Regions from separate parts of the Paenibacillus sp. FSL K6-1217 genome, predicted to be linked through region 3. Evidence: predicted binding sites of a transcription regulator. Region 3 holds the regulator's gene; each other region holds the start of a gene.

Region 1 (4,314 bases), 270 kb from region 3:
CGGTACTGCTTCGCCGCTTCCAGCATCGCATCACAGTCCGCGATATCGCGGAAGCCGACTACCCCATCCTTAGTGCTGCCGGGTACGGGTAGAATGAAAGAGTTCGAGCCTGTTGCAATAATAGCTTTATCGTAAGGAACCGCCAGTCCGTTATCGGTCAATATTAGTTTATTTTGTTCATCGATCCGGATAACTGTCGTGCCGGTATGCAGTGTAATATGATTATCTTCATACCACCCGAGATCATTGAGAATGATGTCTTCAATTGTTTTGCTGCCTTCAAGTACATAGGACAACATAATCCGGTTATAGTTGGGATGCGGCTCACTGCCGAAGACAGTAATATCATAAGCGCCGCCCAGCTTCAGAATCTGCTCAATAGTGCCTACTCCCGCCATGCCATTCCCAATCAGCACTAACTTTTCTCTTTCCGCTGCCACTGGTAGACCCTCCTTCAGAAACTCTAATTTCTTCAATCAACTTACCTGATAGGAAAATTATACTGCCCCCAATTCCATGGCAAGTGTGACCGCAGTCACACCTTATGTGAATTTTTTCACACAATTAGAAACAACTTCCCGCCCTTACTGAGGACAATCTATAACGTGTAGCTTAGAAATTCTTATATTTCAAAAAAACGGATAACTATGCAGTTTCGCACAGATATCCGTTCATTGGGACCACATTTCACTTATTTCACTTCATTCACTTATTTCAGTACCAGGGAGATCTCCAGCTTGTCCTGCGGACTGAGCTTCATATCCACTCCATTACCGAGCAGACCTTTATCGTTGACCTTCAGTCTCCATTCCTCGCTGCTGAGCGGGGAATATTCCATCACAGTGAGCACCGTCCGGTTATCTTCGGCAAGCTTGACCATGCCGCTGTTTTTCAGCAGTCCCTTGACAGACATATCCTGCATAAAAGGAAGCACATGCGAATGGGTCAGCCCTGGCTGCTCGCTCCCCCCGTTCACTGTGATGATGACAGGTTGAAACATCTTTCCGTTGTCGGCAGGCCCTGCCGACATCGTAATAGCTGCACCCGGTTCCACGGTCGTACTCAAATCTTGGACCTTCTTGCCGTTCACTTGAATCTCCCAGCCCATATCCTGACCGAGGGAGACCTTATTCACCTCAAGAATCTTATATCCATCCTCTGAAAAATTCACAACGCCGCTCTTCTTGAACAGCTCTATAAGTGAATTCCCAGGCATATAGGCTTCATTAAGCAGTCTGGCCGAGCTTCCGGCCATTTCGCTGTCCCCTATCTTGACCGAAAAGGCGATCCCTTGCCCCCCGTTACTGCTTCCGGCATTCCCTGATCCCCAGCTGCAGCCGCTTGCCGCGGCCAGCAAGAGAAGGCACAACATTAAGCGCATCCATTTCCCAGACATTCCACGGCACCGCCTTTATATGTATTTTCCCGGACTCTTTAAGGATAACGCATAGAGGGAGGGTTCTCAAATCATTTTTGCCGGCAGAAAAAGTAAAAAGCCCCCGAAGGGACTTGTACCTTGCAGCTGGTCCTATTGATAACGCAGGAAGAGAATGTTGTTCTCCAGATGCACATGCTCAAAGGTCATGCCTTCCAGTTCTTCAAGACGGGCATAGGTCAGGCGATAGGTCGTGCAGGCATGTGCGGGCGGTGTGTAGTCATTAGTGACTCTGCGCAGTTCACGCAGGATCTCTCCGGCCCCGTCATGCTCTGCTTCCAGACTCTTCAGCAGTCCGCGCAACTCAGCCTGTCCTTCTTCGCTCGGGTTCTGAGTGTAGGCCAGCATCTTAGGGAATTCGCTCTCTTCTTCCTGCGCCGTATGCTGGAGCAGCTCTTCACGCAGCGTATTGAACAGACGGTGCATCTCTCCCAGGTGCAGTGAATCCTCACCATGAACGCGGAACACCTTAGTAACATTTTGGCTGATTAACGGAAGCTCTTCGCGCAGGTAGCGGTGATGCTTATTCACGATATAATCCACCAGTTCCTCGGAAGAAGCTTCGTTCCAGGCTGTACCCTCCTCCAGAACCGGATGCTCCTCCTGCAGCTTGTTCAGATCCTGAACCATTGCTTCGGGGTCAAGACCTTTCTCGGCAGCGGCTTCAGCCAGCGGCTTTGCACCTCCGCAGCAGAAATCGATCCGCTGAGCCTTGAAGTAATCTGCTGCTTTAGGGAACTGCAGGACAATATCCCTTACCATTGCTTCCGGGGTGAACCCGGGATGAATTGTTGTATCGTTTAATTGATTGGACGCCATGTTGGCCCCTCCTCAGGTTAAGGTATAGGTTTGTGCTTCTTTTCACTTCTACACCTTATCACTGGCTTTAGACCAAACTTGTGATTGTACGCACTGAATATAACAAATTTTAATGAACGAGAGATTTTAATACTTATATGTTAAATATACTAGACATTTTGTTATGTATATATTACACTATGCCTGAGGTGAGGGAATGGGGAAAAATCTGAGGCTCAAAGCCTCCAGAGCAGAAAAAGACATGTCGCAGAAGCAGCTGGCTGATGCTGTGGGGGTCACCAGACAGACGATTATCGCGATTGAGAATGGTGATTACAACCCCACCTTAAGATTGTGCATTGACATTTGTGTAACGCTTGGGAAGACGCTGGATCAACTATTTTGGGAGGGAACGAAGGATGGGCAAAACGAACCTGGATGAGAGACAATTACAGAAGCGGCACAAGGCGGGGAATCAGGCATTTCTTTTGATGGCATTCTTACTGCTGGCAGACATGGGACTGCAAAATTACGGGATCAGGTGGCTTGAGTATCCGCTGAGCAATTACACGATTTTCATGCTTGGCGTGGGCTCCTATCTGGTACGGCTGATCTGGAGCGGTGCATATGTGGGACCTGGCGGAGGGCAGAGCAGAGTGAACGGGAGAAGCATTGCGGGCGCAGCTCTGGCGATGCTGGTGGCGGCCTGTGTTGTTATTGTTACCTTCATGAATCCATCCGCTCAGACAGCAGCTGACGGCAACGTAAACGGGAAGGTGATTCTGATTATTTCTGTTAGCGCAGCACTGATCATCTTAAGCACTGTGTTCTTGATCCGGCGGAGGAATAACCGGGCGGAGTAGAGCGGCTTGTGCTGCTGTGAGTCACTAGAAGTAGATATAAAGAATTTAAACAAAAAAGCAAAAGAAGCAGAGGGGAAATTTGGAACTGTAGGAGCGATAGCGTCCGCCTTTGTGTTTGGATTTCTACCGCGAGGAGCGGTACATAGCAGGAAATCCAAACACAACAGCGGCCGGAAGTCCAAATGTTCACCGCAGCGACGACTGGCTTCTAGTTCAACTCTTTTATTGAACAGTCGCCTGCATATACGTCCGCTTGCCCTGTGCATCCTTCAGATAGGGGCCGAGACCGGCGAACCGTGAATGATCCACATATACCCCTGTCATCCATCTGCCTTCGGTCAGGCCGCCATTCCACTGCAGCACCAGATCGGGGGCAGAGATCCATTCCTGGTACACTCTGATGTTCTTGTCCTTGTATTCTTTGGCTGGTTTATTCAATTCCCTCAGCGGTACGGGTGTCAGATAGGTTGGCACGAAATATACAGAGATTAGCTCCATATCCTCCTCACTCAGAAAAGCCTCCCCCCCCAGGTAAGGCTGGAGCAGCCGGGTGTTCTCATACATGGACCAGATCACAGCTTGAAGTACCATGCTCTGGCTAATTCCATTATGAAAAGTAAAACGGCGCTGTACATGGGTGCCACTCCCTTCCTGAGCCGTTACAGGCTCCAGGCAATGCCGTTCACAGCCGATGCATTTCCAGCCGGACGGGCCCTGAATCCATTTCTGAAATACGCTGCCGCTGTCATTGTCCCCTTTATATAGAGAAGAAATAATCTCATAGGGCACACCGATCCACGCATCCCACAGCGAATCCGGGAGATGGCTATGAAGCATGAACAGCACCTTGTCATAGATCAGCTGCACTTTAATCGAAGCAGTCTCCAGTTCGGCGACATCCTTTTTTCCATAGGTTATTTCCCGGGAAAACAAGGTGATGGTCATGGTCCTCGCCTCCTAAAAGTTTGGTGAGCCTTCTGCATCCTTCAATCAGCATCGTCCAAAACTCGTCTCGTTAGCATACACCTGCCGCATACCCCTGGGCTTTTCCTACTTTTGTTAACGCTTCCACACATCCGTAATATTTAGTATGTTCTATTATATTACACAGGTATGCCCTGAGTGCAAGGTTTATTTGGCCAAAAATTGTATAAAAAATTAAAAACGGCTTTGTGGTCCTCTCAAGGACGGTACCGTTTCAGCGAGAAAAAGAAGGAT
Region 2 (4,314 bases), 250 kb from region 3:
GCCGTGTGCGGTGTGATACTGTCCGCCCCATTTGTGCGCCAAGCTGTGGTTGATACCCAGGAATGCATTGGCAAATGCCATACCGGCAAGTGTAGAAGCGTTGTGCATTTTCTCACGGGCCAGCTTATCGCCTTGCAGTGCGGATTTCTCCAGCCACTGGAATACCAGCTGAATCGCTTTGATTGCCAGACCATCGGTATAGTCACTGGCCATTACAGATACATAAGCTTCGATAGCATGGGTCAATACATCCATACCTGTATCGGCAACTGCAGTTTTTGGCAAGCTGTATACAAACTCAGGATCGATAATGGCTACATCTGGAGTCAGCTCATAATCAGCCAGAGGATACTTCGTATTATTACCTGTGGTCTTGTCTGTGATAACTGCGAACGATGTAACTTCAGAACCGGTACCCGAAGTGGTTGGAATCGCAACGAATTTTGCTTTGTTGCCGAGCTTAGGGAATTTGTATACCCGTTTGCGGATATCCATGAACTTCTGCTTCAGACCGTTGAAGTCTGCATCCGGATGTTCGTAGAACAGCCACATTCCCTTGGCAGCATCCATTGGGGAACCGCCGCCGAGTGCAATGATGCAGTCCGGCTGGAATCTGTTCATCATAGCCGCGCCTTTTTCTACAGTAGTGGTCGATGGGTCTGGTTCAACTTCCGAGAACACTTCGATGGCTACAGGCGTCTGGCGTTGGCGCAGGTAGTGCTCCACTCTTTCAACATAACCCAGCTTCACCATCATAGGGTCAGTAATGATTGCTACGCGTGTGATGTCAGGCATTTTGGCCAGATACTGAGTGGCTCCCTTTTCGAAGTAAATCTTGTCAGGTACTTTAAACCATTGCATATTCACGGTACGACGGTTCACCCTTTTCACGTTGATCAGATTGATTGCAGTCACGTTCTGCGATACCGAGTTGCGTCCGTAAGATCCGCAGCCCAGTGTCAATGAAGGGATATTGGTGTTGTAAATATCGCCGATTGCGCCGTGTGTGGATGGCGAGTTGACGAGAATACGTCCAGTCTGCAGACGGTTGGAGAACTTCATGATTACTTCTTCGTTGTTCGAATGGATAGCCGAGCTGTGGCCCATGCCGCCAAACTCAACGATTTGAGCTGCGCGTTCGATACCCTGATCAGCATTCTTCACTTTGTAGCAAGCCAGAACCGGGCTCAGCTTCTCAGCGGACAATGGATATTTAGTACCTACACCTTCAAGCTCAGCAACCAGGATCTTCGTTCCGGCAGGAACCTGAATGCCGCACATTTCAGCGATCTTCACAGCGGATTGGCCAACGATAGCCGGGTTAACCGCACATTTCTCTACGTTCATCGCGCCGCTTGTCAGCTTGGCAGCTTCTTCTTTGTTTACAAAGTAACAGCCGTTCGCAATCATTTTCTTCTTCACTTGGTCGAAGATGGCTTCTTCAATGATGACTGCCTGTTCGGAAGCACAGATCATACCGTTATCGAATGTCTTCGACAGAATCAGGTCAGTTACAGCCTGATCAATGTCAGCACTCTTTTCAATGAAGGCAGGCACGTTACCAGGACCTACGCCGAGTGCCGGTTTACCGCAGCTGTAAGCTGCTTTGACCATTGCCGATCCGCCGGTTGCCAGAATCAGTGCAACGTCCGGATTGTTCATCAGCGCGTTTGTTTTGTCCATCGTAGGAAGCTCAATCCATTGGATGAAGTTCTCAGGTGCGCCGGCTGCTACGCCCGCATCATGCAGAATTTTGGCTGCTGCCGCGCTGCACTCTTGCGCTGAAGGGTGGAAACCGAATATAATAGGGTTACGTGTCTTAGCGGAAATCAAAGCCTTGAACATCGTGGTGGATGTTGGATTGGTTACCGGTGTGATACCCATAATGATTCCGACAGGTTCGGCGATCTTCTGGAAGCTGTCATAAGCGTTATCCTCAATAACGCCTACAGTCTTGTCGTACTTAATTCCGTGCCATATATATTCAGTGGAGAAGATGTTCTTCGTGATTTTGTCTTCGTATACTCCGCGTCCTGTTTCTTCAACAGCTAGTTTTGCCAGGTACATATGCTTGTCGAGTCCGGCCAGCGCCATTGCATGAACGATTGTGTCTGTCTGCTCTTGATCCAGGCCCATGAACGCTTCGTGGGCTTTCTTTGCTTTATCCACCAAAACCTGAATATACTCTTCAGCGGTGGTTTGTTTCACTTGGGCGGCGACTTCGTTTTTAACTGCCATCTCCCTCGTCCTCCTGTCAATTTTTAGGTTGTTTCTTTCTATACATTTATCTTAGCACATCCTTTTCACCTTGTATAGTGAAATCTTTCACAAAGTTTAAAGTTTTTTTTGAGTTGTTTTCAAAGCGCTTTCATTCGATCATATACCGGTACATTTTCCATATTATATGTAATATTTAATTGATATTTGTCTATTCTGCGAACGCAATACGGAAGCTACATTGTTGATGGCCCCCTTTAACTTGCATTGCCTGCGTTGCCCTCAGGGAATTCAGCTCATGAATGCCAAGGCGTCACTTCGGTTCATTCATTGCTCTTCTTTAGCCTCACTCTGACGGTGAATATAAATATAAATCCCAGCTTTCTAGTGGAAACGGCTTTGGAGTCCTTTTAAAGGACGGTACCGTTTCGGCGAGAAATAGAAGGATAATGTGTAGCGTGAAACCTATACATTCTTATATTTCAAAAAAAGGAGACAGCATCTCTGCTGTCCCCCTTATTCATCTCTTCCCCCAAGTCTAGGAAGAGACATCCCAAGCTACTCCACCTTAATCGTATCGAAGAATTTCTGCTGGACCGTTGCGGCCGCTGCATCAAGCTGTACCTTGGAGTCTGTACCTTCCTTGGCGAACAACTCCTGGATCACATTGGACATCGTTGCATAATAGTCTTGTGTGTTGTACTGGGCTTCAGGCTTGCCGTCCAGCAGCGCCATAATGTCGGTATTATATTGATAGACAATGTCGGAGTACTTGTCATATACCGATTTGGTCTTCTTGCCGAACTCTGAATCCGCAGCATAGTAATCGAGCAGCGGCGGGATGAAATATTTGCCGTCCGCCTTACGCTGCTGCAGAATGGCATCGAGCGCCTCCAGGCCTTTGTCTGAGAAATAGTCGAAGGTGATATAACGGAAGGCCATTTCCTGCTCATCCTTTGAAGCATTCGGGTTAATGACGAGATAATCGCCGCCGAGGACGCCGGTATGCTTGCCGCCCTTCTCAGCCGCCGGCATCGGATAGGTCAACACATCCTCAGGCTTGAACCCGCCCTGGTTAAGCGCCTGTTCAATGACACCGTCAGACCCGGCCATAACCATCGCTGTGCGGCCCTGCTGGAAAGCGCCTACCGCATCACCCCAGCCAAGCGCCCAATCCTGGGGAACCGCTTTGGCTTCCCATCTCAGCTTCTTGTAGAAATCCAGCGCTTTGACACCGGCCTCAGAATTGAAGGTTGCCACTACCTTGCCGCCTTCAATCTTCTGGATTTCACCGCCTGCTTCAAACAGGAAGTTGGTCCAGTTCCAGCCGGCTTCGTTGCCCTTACCCATTGGAGCAATTCCCGAGATCCCCTTCTTAGGGTCGGCCACTCCTTTGGCTGTGCTCAGCATGTCGTCCCAGGTCCAATCCATTGGAGGGACAGCTACACTTTTGTCATCGAGCATCTTCTTGTTGATCATTGTTGTAGTGACGTAACCCTTCTGCGTAACCCCATACACCTTGCCGTCAATGATGAACTGGTTCTGCAGCACAGGATTGATCTGATCCTTGAACTCATAGTTGTTCCACAGATCGGTAATGTCGGCTACCCAGCCCTTCTCGATCAGGAATTTGGCTTCGGTGGCATAGGTGTTGAAGAAGGTAGGCGCTTCGTTCGCAGCCATCTTCACCCCGATCTCGCTTACATTATACTGCCAGTCATCCTTGACGATCTCCACATTCGGATAGACTTCCTGGAACCGCTTGATTTTGTCATCCTCCTGCGCTCTCACCTCGGTCAGGTCAGGCGTAGGATAGTGGATTTTGATCGTTACCTTTTTCTGGGTGATGTCATCTGCCGGTGCCTGTGTCGGGGTTGCCGACTCTTCTGCCGCCTGGGTAGCCGCTGGTGCAGGTGTCGCTTCTCCCCCGTCAGCCGCCGGCTTGTTGCCGTTATTATTGCCGCCGCAGGCGGACAACAAGGTCCCCGTGACCAGGAGACAGGCGAATACGCTGGAAACTTTACGCATGGTAACTCCCCTTTTCCATATCATAATGAGCTTACAAATTCATCTTAAAAGAGAGACCGCTTACAAACG
Region 3 (4,314 bases):
AGTATATCACAGGTGTATATACGATTTTACATAAAGTTGTGAATATATTTAAAATTTTTGATACTAATTTCTGGATGTTTCATGAGCTTATCTTTTTTTATCGGCCAATCGTTGGTGCAAAGTTAGCTCCTTGATCGAGCGTACATACAGATTGGCGCTAGCCAATAAGGAACACACTGAGTGTAGCAATTGGTATATCAATATCTCCAGCCCTTATATATAAAAAAACGGAAGAACAGATATTTCTGTTCTCCCGCAAATTATTCTGCCGCTGAGCGCTTAGCTTAACGGTTCGGCAGACTGTACCCTTCACCGATGGCGCTGCCGTCTGTGAAGCGGTAGAAGTTGTAATAGTAACGCCCGTCTTTTTTGTAAAATAACTGCCAGGCATATTCTCCGTTGTATACACCGGGCAGCAGCCGTTCAATCGTAATGTCCGGCAGCTGGGCGGCAATGATCCCGCGCATCTTCTCTTCCGAGGTTCCTTTACTCAGCTCTTCGGCATACAGGCCGTTGTCGCCTCCGGCAGGCTTGCCCTCCACGGTGAAACGGACCCACACCATCATCTCGGTCCCTGCCTCATTCTTGCCGGTCAGCACCCAGTAGATCTCATTCTCATCCCAGACGGATTTCTGGGCCTTGGTGACCTCTGTTAATCCGGTACGCGCCCGGGCCAGCTCCTTGGCTTCATTCCGCTCGTTCCACTGGTCCTTCATAATGTAGGCATAGAACTGGCTAAGTCCGAACAGAAGGAGCAGCACCAGGATAATTCCCAGCCATATCCATTTTCTCCTCTTCTTCTTCACCGCGTTGCTTCCTTTCCCGTTCTCCTAAATTACCGCTTCAGCAGGCTCTCGAACGTCTCCTGTGCTTTGCGGCGGATGGCTTCTTCATCAAGGGTCAGGCATTGTCCATGCTTCACAACCTGCCTACCGTTAACCCATACATGCTCCACATCCTTGGCACTTGCCGAATATACGGCGTGGGAGAGCAGATCGGTGTGCGGCAGCAGATGCGGCTGGTCAATATCCAGTGCGATGAAGTCGGCCTTCATCCCTGCTGCAAGCCGGCCTACCCCGCTCAGGAAAATAGACTGCGCCCCGTACTCCGTCGCCATCAGAAGCGCCTCAGGAGCCGGTACCGCTGTAGGATCGCCGCTTACGCCCTTGTGGATCAAAGCCGCCAGCCTCATCTCTTCAAACATATCCAGATTGTTGTTGCTTGCCGCGCTGTCTGTACCGAGGGACACTTTCACCCCGGCTCTCAGCAGCTCAGGAACCCGCGCAACCCCGCTGGCCAGCTTCAGGTTGCTGCCGGGGTTATGTGACACGCCAACGTTATGGCGGGCCAGAATTCCGATCTCCTCATCGTTCAGATGCACCCCGTGGGCCACGAGGGACGGACGGGTAAACATTCCGAGCTTCTCCAGATGCGCAACGGGACGCAGGCCGTAGTCGGCCACGTTCTGCTCCACTTCATGGCGCGTCTCGGACATATGGGTGTGCATCGGCAGGTCCAGATCATGGGCAGCCTGCACAAACTTCATGAAAAACTCTGGAGGACAGGTGTAGGGAGCATGAGGAGAGAGCATGGTCGTGATTCTGCCGTCAGCCTTGCCATGCCAGTTACGGGCAAAAGCAATCGCTTCCGCAAGTTTGGACTGCTGGATCTCTTCCGGGCACAGCCCGATCACGCCGCGCATCAGCACAGCACGAATGCCGGACTGCTCGGTCACTTCCGCTACCCGGTCCATATGATCATACATATCGAGGAAGGTAGTTGTGCCGCCCTTGAGCATCTCCAGCACGGACAAGGAGGTTCCCCAATATACATCATCACCAGTGAATTTCTCTTCCATCGGCCACATCTTCTCCTGCAGCCAGGACTGAAGCACCATATCGTCCCCGTATCCGCGCAGCAGTGACATCGCCGTATGCCCATGGGTATTGACCAGACCCGGCATGAACAGCAGACGGCTGCCGTCTACGACCAGAGCGCCTTCTTCCACTGCCGGCTCAGCTTCGCCTATGTAAGTAATCAGATCATTCTCGAGGGTCATATACCCGCTCAGAACCGGCTTGTCGCTGCCCGGAACCAGAAAGTATCCGTTCTTGATTATCGTGGTCTTACTGCTCATCTTCAGCCTCTTCCTTTCCATCATGCAAATAATAGGCCAGGCTCTGCAGATCTGTAGTGAAATCTGCGGCATGAATCCGGATATTGGCAGGCGTCTTGAGAATAACCGGTGCGAAGTTCAGAATCGCCTCGATGCCGGAGTCTACAAGAATATCGGCCACATTCTGGGCTTCGCTGTCCGGCACGGTGATAATCCCGATCCGGATGCCCTGAGAGCGGATCGTAGCGCTTAGCTCCTCCATCGGCTGCACCACCAGCGAGTTGATCTGCTGGCCCACCTTCGGCGGGTAGGCATCGAAGACGGCCGTGATTTTCATCGTATCCTTCAGGTAAGCATTGTAGTTGGACAAAGCATGGCCGAGATTACCGGCTCCGACCAGGGCCACATTAATTTGCTGGTCAAGCTTCAGGATATGGCGGATCTTCTCGATCAGATAAGATACATCGTAGCCGATGCCCTTTCTGCCGAAATCACCGAAATAAGCGAGATCCTTGCGGATCTGGGCGGGGTTCAGATCCAGCTTCTGGCCCAGCTCCTGGGAAGAGACTGTGGAGATTTCACGTTTTTGGAGATCGTTCAGGAAACGCAGGTACACTGGGAGCCTGCGGACGACGGCCTCCGATATTTTATCCGATTTCATGTATTCTCCTCCTTAAAAGTTTTGATAGCATATCCTGCTGTGATGAACTTCGCACAACTCGCTTCGTAACCTTATCCGATTATAGCAACCGTGCCCCGCAGCCTGCCGGAATGGCAGGACAGCGGAAAACGGATCTTCAGGTGAACCTTGACTTATTAATAATAGCAATAGCGCCCCAATTAGGAAACCCCGCCGTCTTCCAGCCATTCGGCAATTCTCGGGACCATCTGCTCGGTGAGCATATGCTCCATCTTGGGACCGGGCAGCGAATACAGGAAGTACTTCCCGTAGTACGATTCAATCACCCTGGTATCAAAAACAATCACGATGCCCCGGTCCTGTGCCGTGCGGACGAGCCGCCCGAAGCCCTGCTTGAAGCGGATAACGGCCTGGGGCACGGACAGCTTCATGAACGGGTTCTTCTTCTGAGCCTGAAGCAGCTCCGACTTCGCCTCTGCCAGCGGATGATTCGGCGGCTGGAACGGGAGTCTGACAATGGCCAGGCAGGTCAATGCTTCTCCGGGAATATCGACCCCTTCCCAGAAGCTGCTGGTCCCGAGCAGGACGGAGGCCGGGCTGTCCTGGAAGCGGCGGATCAGCTTGCTCCGGCTGCCTCCCTCCACACCTTGACCCAGCACTGCGATATCCTGAGAAGCAAGCGCCTCCTTCAGCGGCTCATAGACCTGGCGCAGCATTTTGTAGGAGGTGAACAGCACCAGCATCCGCCCCCGTGTTGTTACAGCCGTCTCGGCAAGGGATTGCACCAGCGTATCTACAAACCGGGCATCCCCTATACTTCCCTTGACGCTCGGGAAATCACGGGGAATGACCAGCAGCGCCTGCTCACGGTACTTGAACGGCGACGGAAGCAGAGCAGTCATCAGACGCCCCTGCTCCGCAGCCTCACCTAGCCCCAGGTTATCAATCATGAACTGGAAGGATTTATCCACCGATAAGGTGGCCGAGGTCAGGATAATACTCTTCTTCTTGTCGAAGAACAGCTCCCTGAGCTGGGTGCTGACATCTACAGGAACGGCATACATCTGGAGCGATTTGCCCTTATAATTGCCGCTTCCCTCCAGCCAGTACACGATATTCTCATCATTCAGGCTCATGAAGAAGCGGATCTGCTCTCTAATGGATGCCAGATCCTTGAACAACCCGCCTATGTCGGTCACCAGACTGTCCGACGAGGATTGGCTGTCCGTATCACGCATCTCGCTGAGCATCCTGTCCCCCTTGCGGATGATATCGCTCAGACTGAGGTTCAGCGTATTCTCAAGAGCAGCCAGCTCCTCCCAGTCCTTCGGCTTCTTGCCCGGCTGCAGGCGGGCCACCAGCTGGCCGGCTTCACCGGCCCCGGCATCGCTGCGCTCAGGCAGCAGACTGAAGAGCCTGTCGCTGAGCGCATCCCAGGATTCCTTCACGGTCAGCAAATCGGGATAGATCCGGTCGATCACGCCGCTCCATTCGGAAGCCTGCTCACTGCCCGAAGACTGCAGACTCTGGCGGAGGGCAGGCAGCTGCCCGCTCCGGC
Region 4 (4,314 bases), 2.7 Mb from region 3:
TGGATCAAGCCTTCTTTTTTGTGGATGATGTACCGGTCAGGGTGGGCGACCAAAACGGATCAGGAGCGGATATTGGCGATTGATATCACCAGAGAGGGCTTCAATCATATTTTGTCACAGGTAGTTCTGTCCTCTTATGATCGTGACCTGTATGCCTCCCGAAAGGAATGGCAGACAAAATTAAAGGCTTCTCAAGTGAGATGCCAATGGGACCCCGATAGAGATATCTATGGGAACAAATTGCCGCGAAGAGCCATTCAGTTAGGTCTCAGGGGCGATATGGTGCACCATTATATTCACAAATGGATGGTTGAAATCCATGACATAACAGATTACGTCGCCGAAACCAGAGGAGCAATGAGAGCGGGGAAGTTCAGCACGGATCTATTGCCGAAGGAGAGCCCGTATCCTGTGGAGGATGCTATTAAACGAACCTTAGGAATTATTTAGTAAGACAAGGAGAACCCATGAACATTAGAGTATTAATCGTAGAGGATGACCCGATGGTGGCGAAGTTTAACCGGCATTATCTGGAGCAGGTTGCGGGCTTTGAGTATGCGGGCTGGGCGGCTACAGGGGATGAGGCGATGACTATGCTGGAGAAGGAGCAGGTAGATCTGGTGCTGCTGGATATTTATATGCCGCGTGTCAGCGGGCTGCAGCTGCTCTCTGCTCTGCGGGAGCAAGGGAGCAAGGTAGATATCATTGTGATCTCCGCTGCCAGTGACAATGCCAGCATCCGCAAGGCGCTGCAGAACGGGGCCGTGGATTATTTGATCAAGCCGTTCGAATTCGCCCGGTTTCAGGCGGCCTTGTCGGCGTATCGTGAAGATTATAAGCTGATGCACAAGGAGCATCTCAGCCAGGAGCAGCTGGATAAGCTGCTGCGGCATTCGCTCGGGATGGAAGAGGAGAAGTCCGCTGCCCTGCCGCTGCCTAAGGGACTTGCCGAAGGCACACTGGAGAGCATCTGGAGCACGATTAACCGGCTGGAGAGCCCGGTGTTCTCCACGGAGGATATCAGCAGCCATGCGCCCATCTCGCGGATCTCGGTCCGCAAATATCTGGCTTTTCTGACGGAGGCAGGTATTCTGGAGATGGAGCTTAGCTACGGTGCGGTAGGCAGGCCGGTGTATATGTATAAGGTGAGGCCTGAAGGGCATGAACTTATCCGTAAATATCTATGAGCGTTCTCTATTAAATAAAACGGAGTCACGGTTGTCCCAAGGCTGCCCCAGGCGTTCCATGACTCCATGTAGCCGTCACAATAGCTGCGAAGGTTATTAAGCTATGCCATACATAAGCGTGCGCAGCATCACTCGAAGGCCTGCTGCAGCGCCAGCGGACTGAACTCGTTAATGATTTTGTAGGCTACCAGGTGCGGGTTGTTCATGTCATTGTCGTAGATAATCATGTGATGCTTGCCCTTCAAAATAATGTCGAACCGCTGCTTCCGGTCGGCCTGGACGATGGTAATGTAATAGCTGTACTTGTTGTCTGTGCTCACATTGCGGGCGGATTTCATCAGGCGGACACCGGAGAAATCATCGTAGATCCGCTTAATCGCTTCCGGCTCGGTGAGCACAATATCCTTCTGTTCACCGGGAACAGAAGACAGGCGGGTAATTTCCAGAGCGGCGATATCTTCCAGACGGATGGTTCGGGCAACTACTCGTTTAAATGAAGTATAGCGGCTTGCGGTGTAGCTCATCAGGGAGACACCGGCTACAGCCAGAACAGCACCGGCCAGCCAATATTTTTCGCTTTTTTCCATAGTTTCTGCTCCTCCTAGTGATACGGTTGTATAAGCTCCAATTATAAATCTATAACCACATTCAAGCAAATTCACTACCTTTATTTACTTTATCATTTCTTTAATTACTAAATATTCTAGTCGGGGCTCCTTCAGGTTATGATGATTGTGAAAATATGCACAATAACAATTGGAGGAGAACAGAATGAACAGAAAGAGATGGGGAAGCCTGCTGGGCAAGGGGTTACTGCTGGCAAGTCTGGTGGTATTGCCTGCATGTAACAGCACCAAAGGGGAGTCAACGGACATCGTAATTATCGGCGGCGGCGGCGCGGGAATGACTGCTGCGATTGAAGCGCATAATCAGGGAGCCAAGGTGATACTGATCGAAAAAATGCCGATGCTTGGAGGCAACACCGTCCGTGCGGAAGGCGGACTGAATGCGGCAGGAACGCCGTATCAGGCAGCGGCTGGCATCAAAGACAGTCCGGAGCTGCATTTCGAGGATACGATGAAGGGCGGCAAGAACCTTAACAACCCGGAGCTGGTCAGAACGCTTACGAACGGTGCAGCGGCTTCGGTGGAGTGGCTGAAGGAGAATGGAGCCGAGCTGTCTGAAGTGGGACGCGCAGGCGGGGCAAGCGTGAACCGGATTCACCGTCCGAAAGGCGGCGAGGCGGCCGGGAATTTCATCGTCGTTGCGCTGAAGAAGAAGCTGCAGGATGAGAAGATTGACGTAAGAATGCAGACGACAGCTAAAGAGATCGTCAAGAATAAGGACGGCGTGGTTACCGGAGTGAAGGTGACGGATAAGGATGGTAAGGAGTACACGATCAGTGCCAATTCCGTTATCCTGGCGGCCGGCGGTTTTGGAGCCAATATGGATATGATCAAGGGGTACCAGCCGAAGCTGGAAGGGTTCTCCACTACTAACCACCCTGGCGCAACCGGCGATGGTACGACGATGGCAGAGAAGATCGGTGCCAAGCTGGTAGACATGAAGGAGATTCAGATTCACCCGACCACCATTCCGAATCAAGGTGTGCTGATCACGGAAGGAGTACGCGGAGACGGTGCGATTCTGGTCAATAGCGAAGGCAAGCGGTTCACGAATGAGCTGCTGACCCGCGATGTCGTGTCCCAGAATATTCTGGCCCAGTCCGGCAAAGTAGCTTACCTGATCTTCAATGATGAGCTGCGTGCGAACCTGAAGGCAACCGAGGTTTATTTTGGAATGGATCTGGTCAAAGAAGCGGCAACTCCTGAAGAATTGGCGGCACAGATCGGTGTAGACGGCAAAGCACTGGCGGATACACTGACTACGTATAATGGCTTCGTTGCTTCCGGTAAGGATACAGAGTTTGAACGGCCGGATCTTGAGCTGTCTTTTGACAAGGGTAAATATTATGCAATTCAGGTAACACCCGGAATCCACCATACCATGGGCGGAGTAGCGATTAACACTCAGGCACAGGTGCTGGATACCAAGGATCAGGTCATTGCCGGACTGTATGCTGCGGGCGAAGTAACCGGCGGGGTTCACGGCGCGAACCGTCTGGGCGGGAATGCACTGGCAGACATCACTACGTTCGGGCGGATTGCAGCAGATGAAGCTGTGAAGGCACTTAAGAAATAGGAACTTTCAGAAGGAGGAATTACTCATGCGTAAGTGGACAAAAACCTTGCTGTTCTCTGCCCTCGCGGCTGCAACAGTATTAACGGCGGGTTGCTCTTCCTCTTCCGGCAAGTATGTGGACGGGACATATGATGGTACGGGCAAAGGGGTCAAGAGTGATATTAAAGTGGCGGTAGAAATCAAGGATGAGAAGATCGGCGCCATTACCGTAGAGGAGCACAAGGAGACGCAGGCGATGATCGATGCGGCTGTGGAGAATACCATTCCTGAAATTATTGAAAAGCAAACCACAGAAGGCGTTGACGCCCTCTCCGGTGCTTCCGGCTCCAGCGGCGGGATTATTGAAGCGGTGACCCAGGCGCTGGAACAGGCCAAGAAGCAGTAAGCTATCATCCAATTGCTTATACAAGAGTTGCGACAAGTTCATTCCGGCAAGCCCAGCCCTCCTGTCTCCGGCAGAACGGCTGGGCTTGCCGCGTTGTTCTATCCCCTATCGGATCCATGGGAGCAGCTTTACAAATTCAAGTTCAACCCATATAGTTCGAATGGTATAGGAGCTTGAAGGGAGGTCTTCACGCCGGTGGCCAGGAAAAAAAGCTACAGTCTGCGCACAATGGTTGCCGTTATGGTGTCTACCGTTGTGCTGCTGGTACTGCTGATTTTATATTTTATTTTCCGCAATCAGATTATTCCGCAGACCCGGCAGGCGCTGGAGGATAAGGCGATTACGATTGCCCGCACCATCGCCCTGATTCCGCTGGTCTCTGAGGGACTCAGCGAGGGCAACAGCAAGGAAATCCAGGACTACACCTCAAGGATCGCCCGCCGCAATGATATTATGTTCGTCGTAGTGACCGATATGAAGGGGATCCGCTATTCCCATCCGGATGCCTCGCTGGTCGGGCTGCCCTTTGAGGGAGGCAAG

What was found. Region 3 encodes Rex, which represses fermentation and respiration genes when NADH is low (regulators of the CRP and FNR family bind a similar motif). Its sites were predicted from a motif close to TTGTGAAATATTTCACAA; they were not measured.
Region 1: ric (iron-sulfur cluster repair di-iron protein) is a predicted target of Rex. The motif match lies at 2,285-2,302, and genes of this name have one in related genera.
Region 2: adhE (bifunctional acetaldehyde-CoA/alcohol dehydrogenase) is a predicted target of Rex. The motif match lies at 2,314-2,331, and genes of this name have one in related genera.
Region 4: MHH28_RS31305 (flavocytochrome c) is a predicted target of Rex. The motif match lies at 1,920-1,937, and genes of this name have one in related genera.

Annotation. Positions count from the first base shown of each region.
Region 1 covers NZ_CP150271.1:2,638,073-2,642,386, forward strand. The annotation lists gene nirB (nitrite reductase large subunit NirB) at 1-440, opposite strand, end outside; gene MHH28_RS11935 (hypothetical protein) at 710-1,357, opposite strand; gene ric (iron-sulfur cluster repair di-iron protein) at 1,529-2,254, opposite strand; gene MHH28_RS11945 (helix-turn-helix transcriptional regulator) at 2,451-2,675, shown strand; gene MHH28_RS11950 (DUF6773 family protein) at 2,653-3,096, shown strand; gene MHH28_RS11955 (hypothetical protein) at 3,319-4,041, opposite strand.
Region 2 covers NZ_CP150271.1:2,614,044-2,618,357, forward strand. The annotation lists gene adhE (bifunctional acetaldehyde-CoA/alcohol dehydrogenase) at 1-2,238, opposite strand, end outside; gene MHH28_RS11845 (ABC transporter substrate-binding protein) at 2,776-4,245, opposite strand.
Region 3 covers NZ_CP150271.1:2,364,981-2,369,294, forward strand. The annotation lists gene MHH28_RS10565 (DUF5590 domain-containing protein) at 285-806, opposite strand; gene MHH28_RS10570 (amidohydrolase) at 836-2,137, opposite strand; gene MHH28_RS10575 (redox-sensing transcriptional repressor Rex) at 2,127-2,777, opposite strand; gene dinG (ATP-dependent DNA helicase DinG) at 2,957-4,314, opposite strand, start outside.
Region 4 covers NZ_CP150271.1:7,143,007-7,147,320, forward strand. The annotation lists gene MHH28_RS31290 (DUF4291 domain-containing protein) at 1-450, shown strand, start outside; gene MHH28_RS31295 (response regulator) at 468-1,187, shown strand; gene MHH28_RS31300 (hypothetical protein) at 1,316-1,774, opposite strand; gene MHH28_RS31305 (flavocytochrome c) at 1,959-3,389, shown strand; gene MHH28_RS31310 (FMN-binding protein) at 3,415-3,774, shown strand; gene dcuS (DcuS/MalK family sensor histidine kinase) at 3,970-4,314, shown strand, end outside.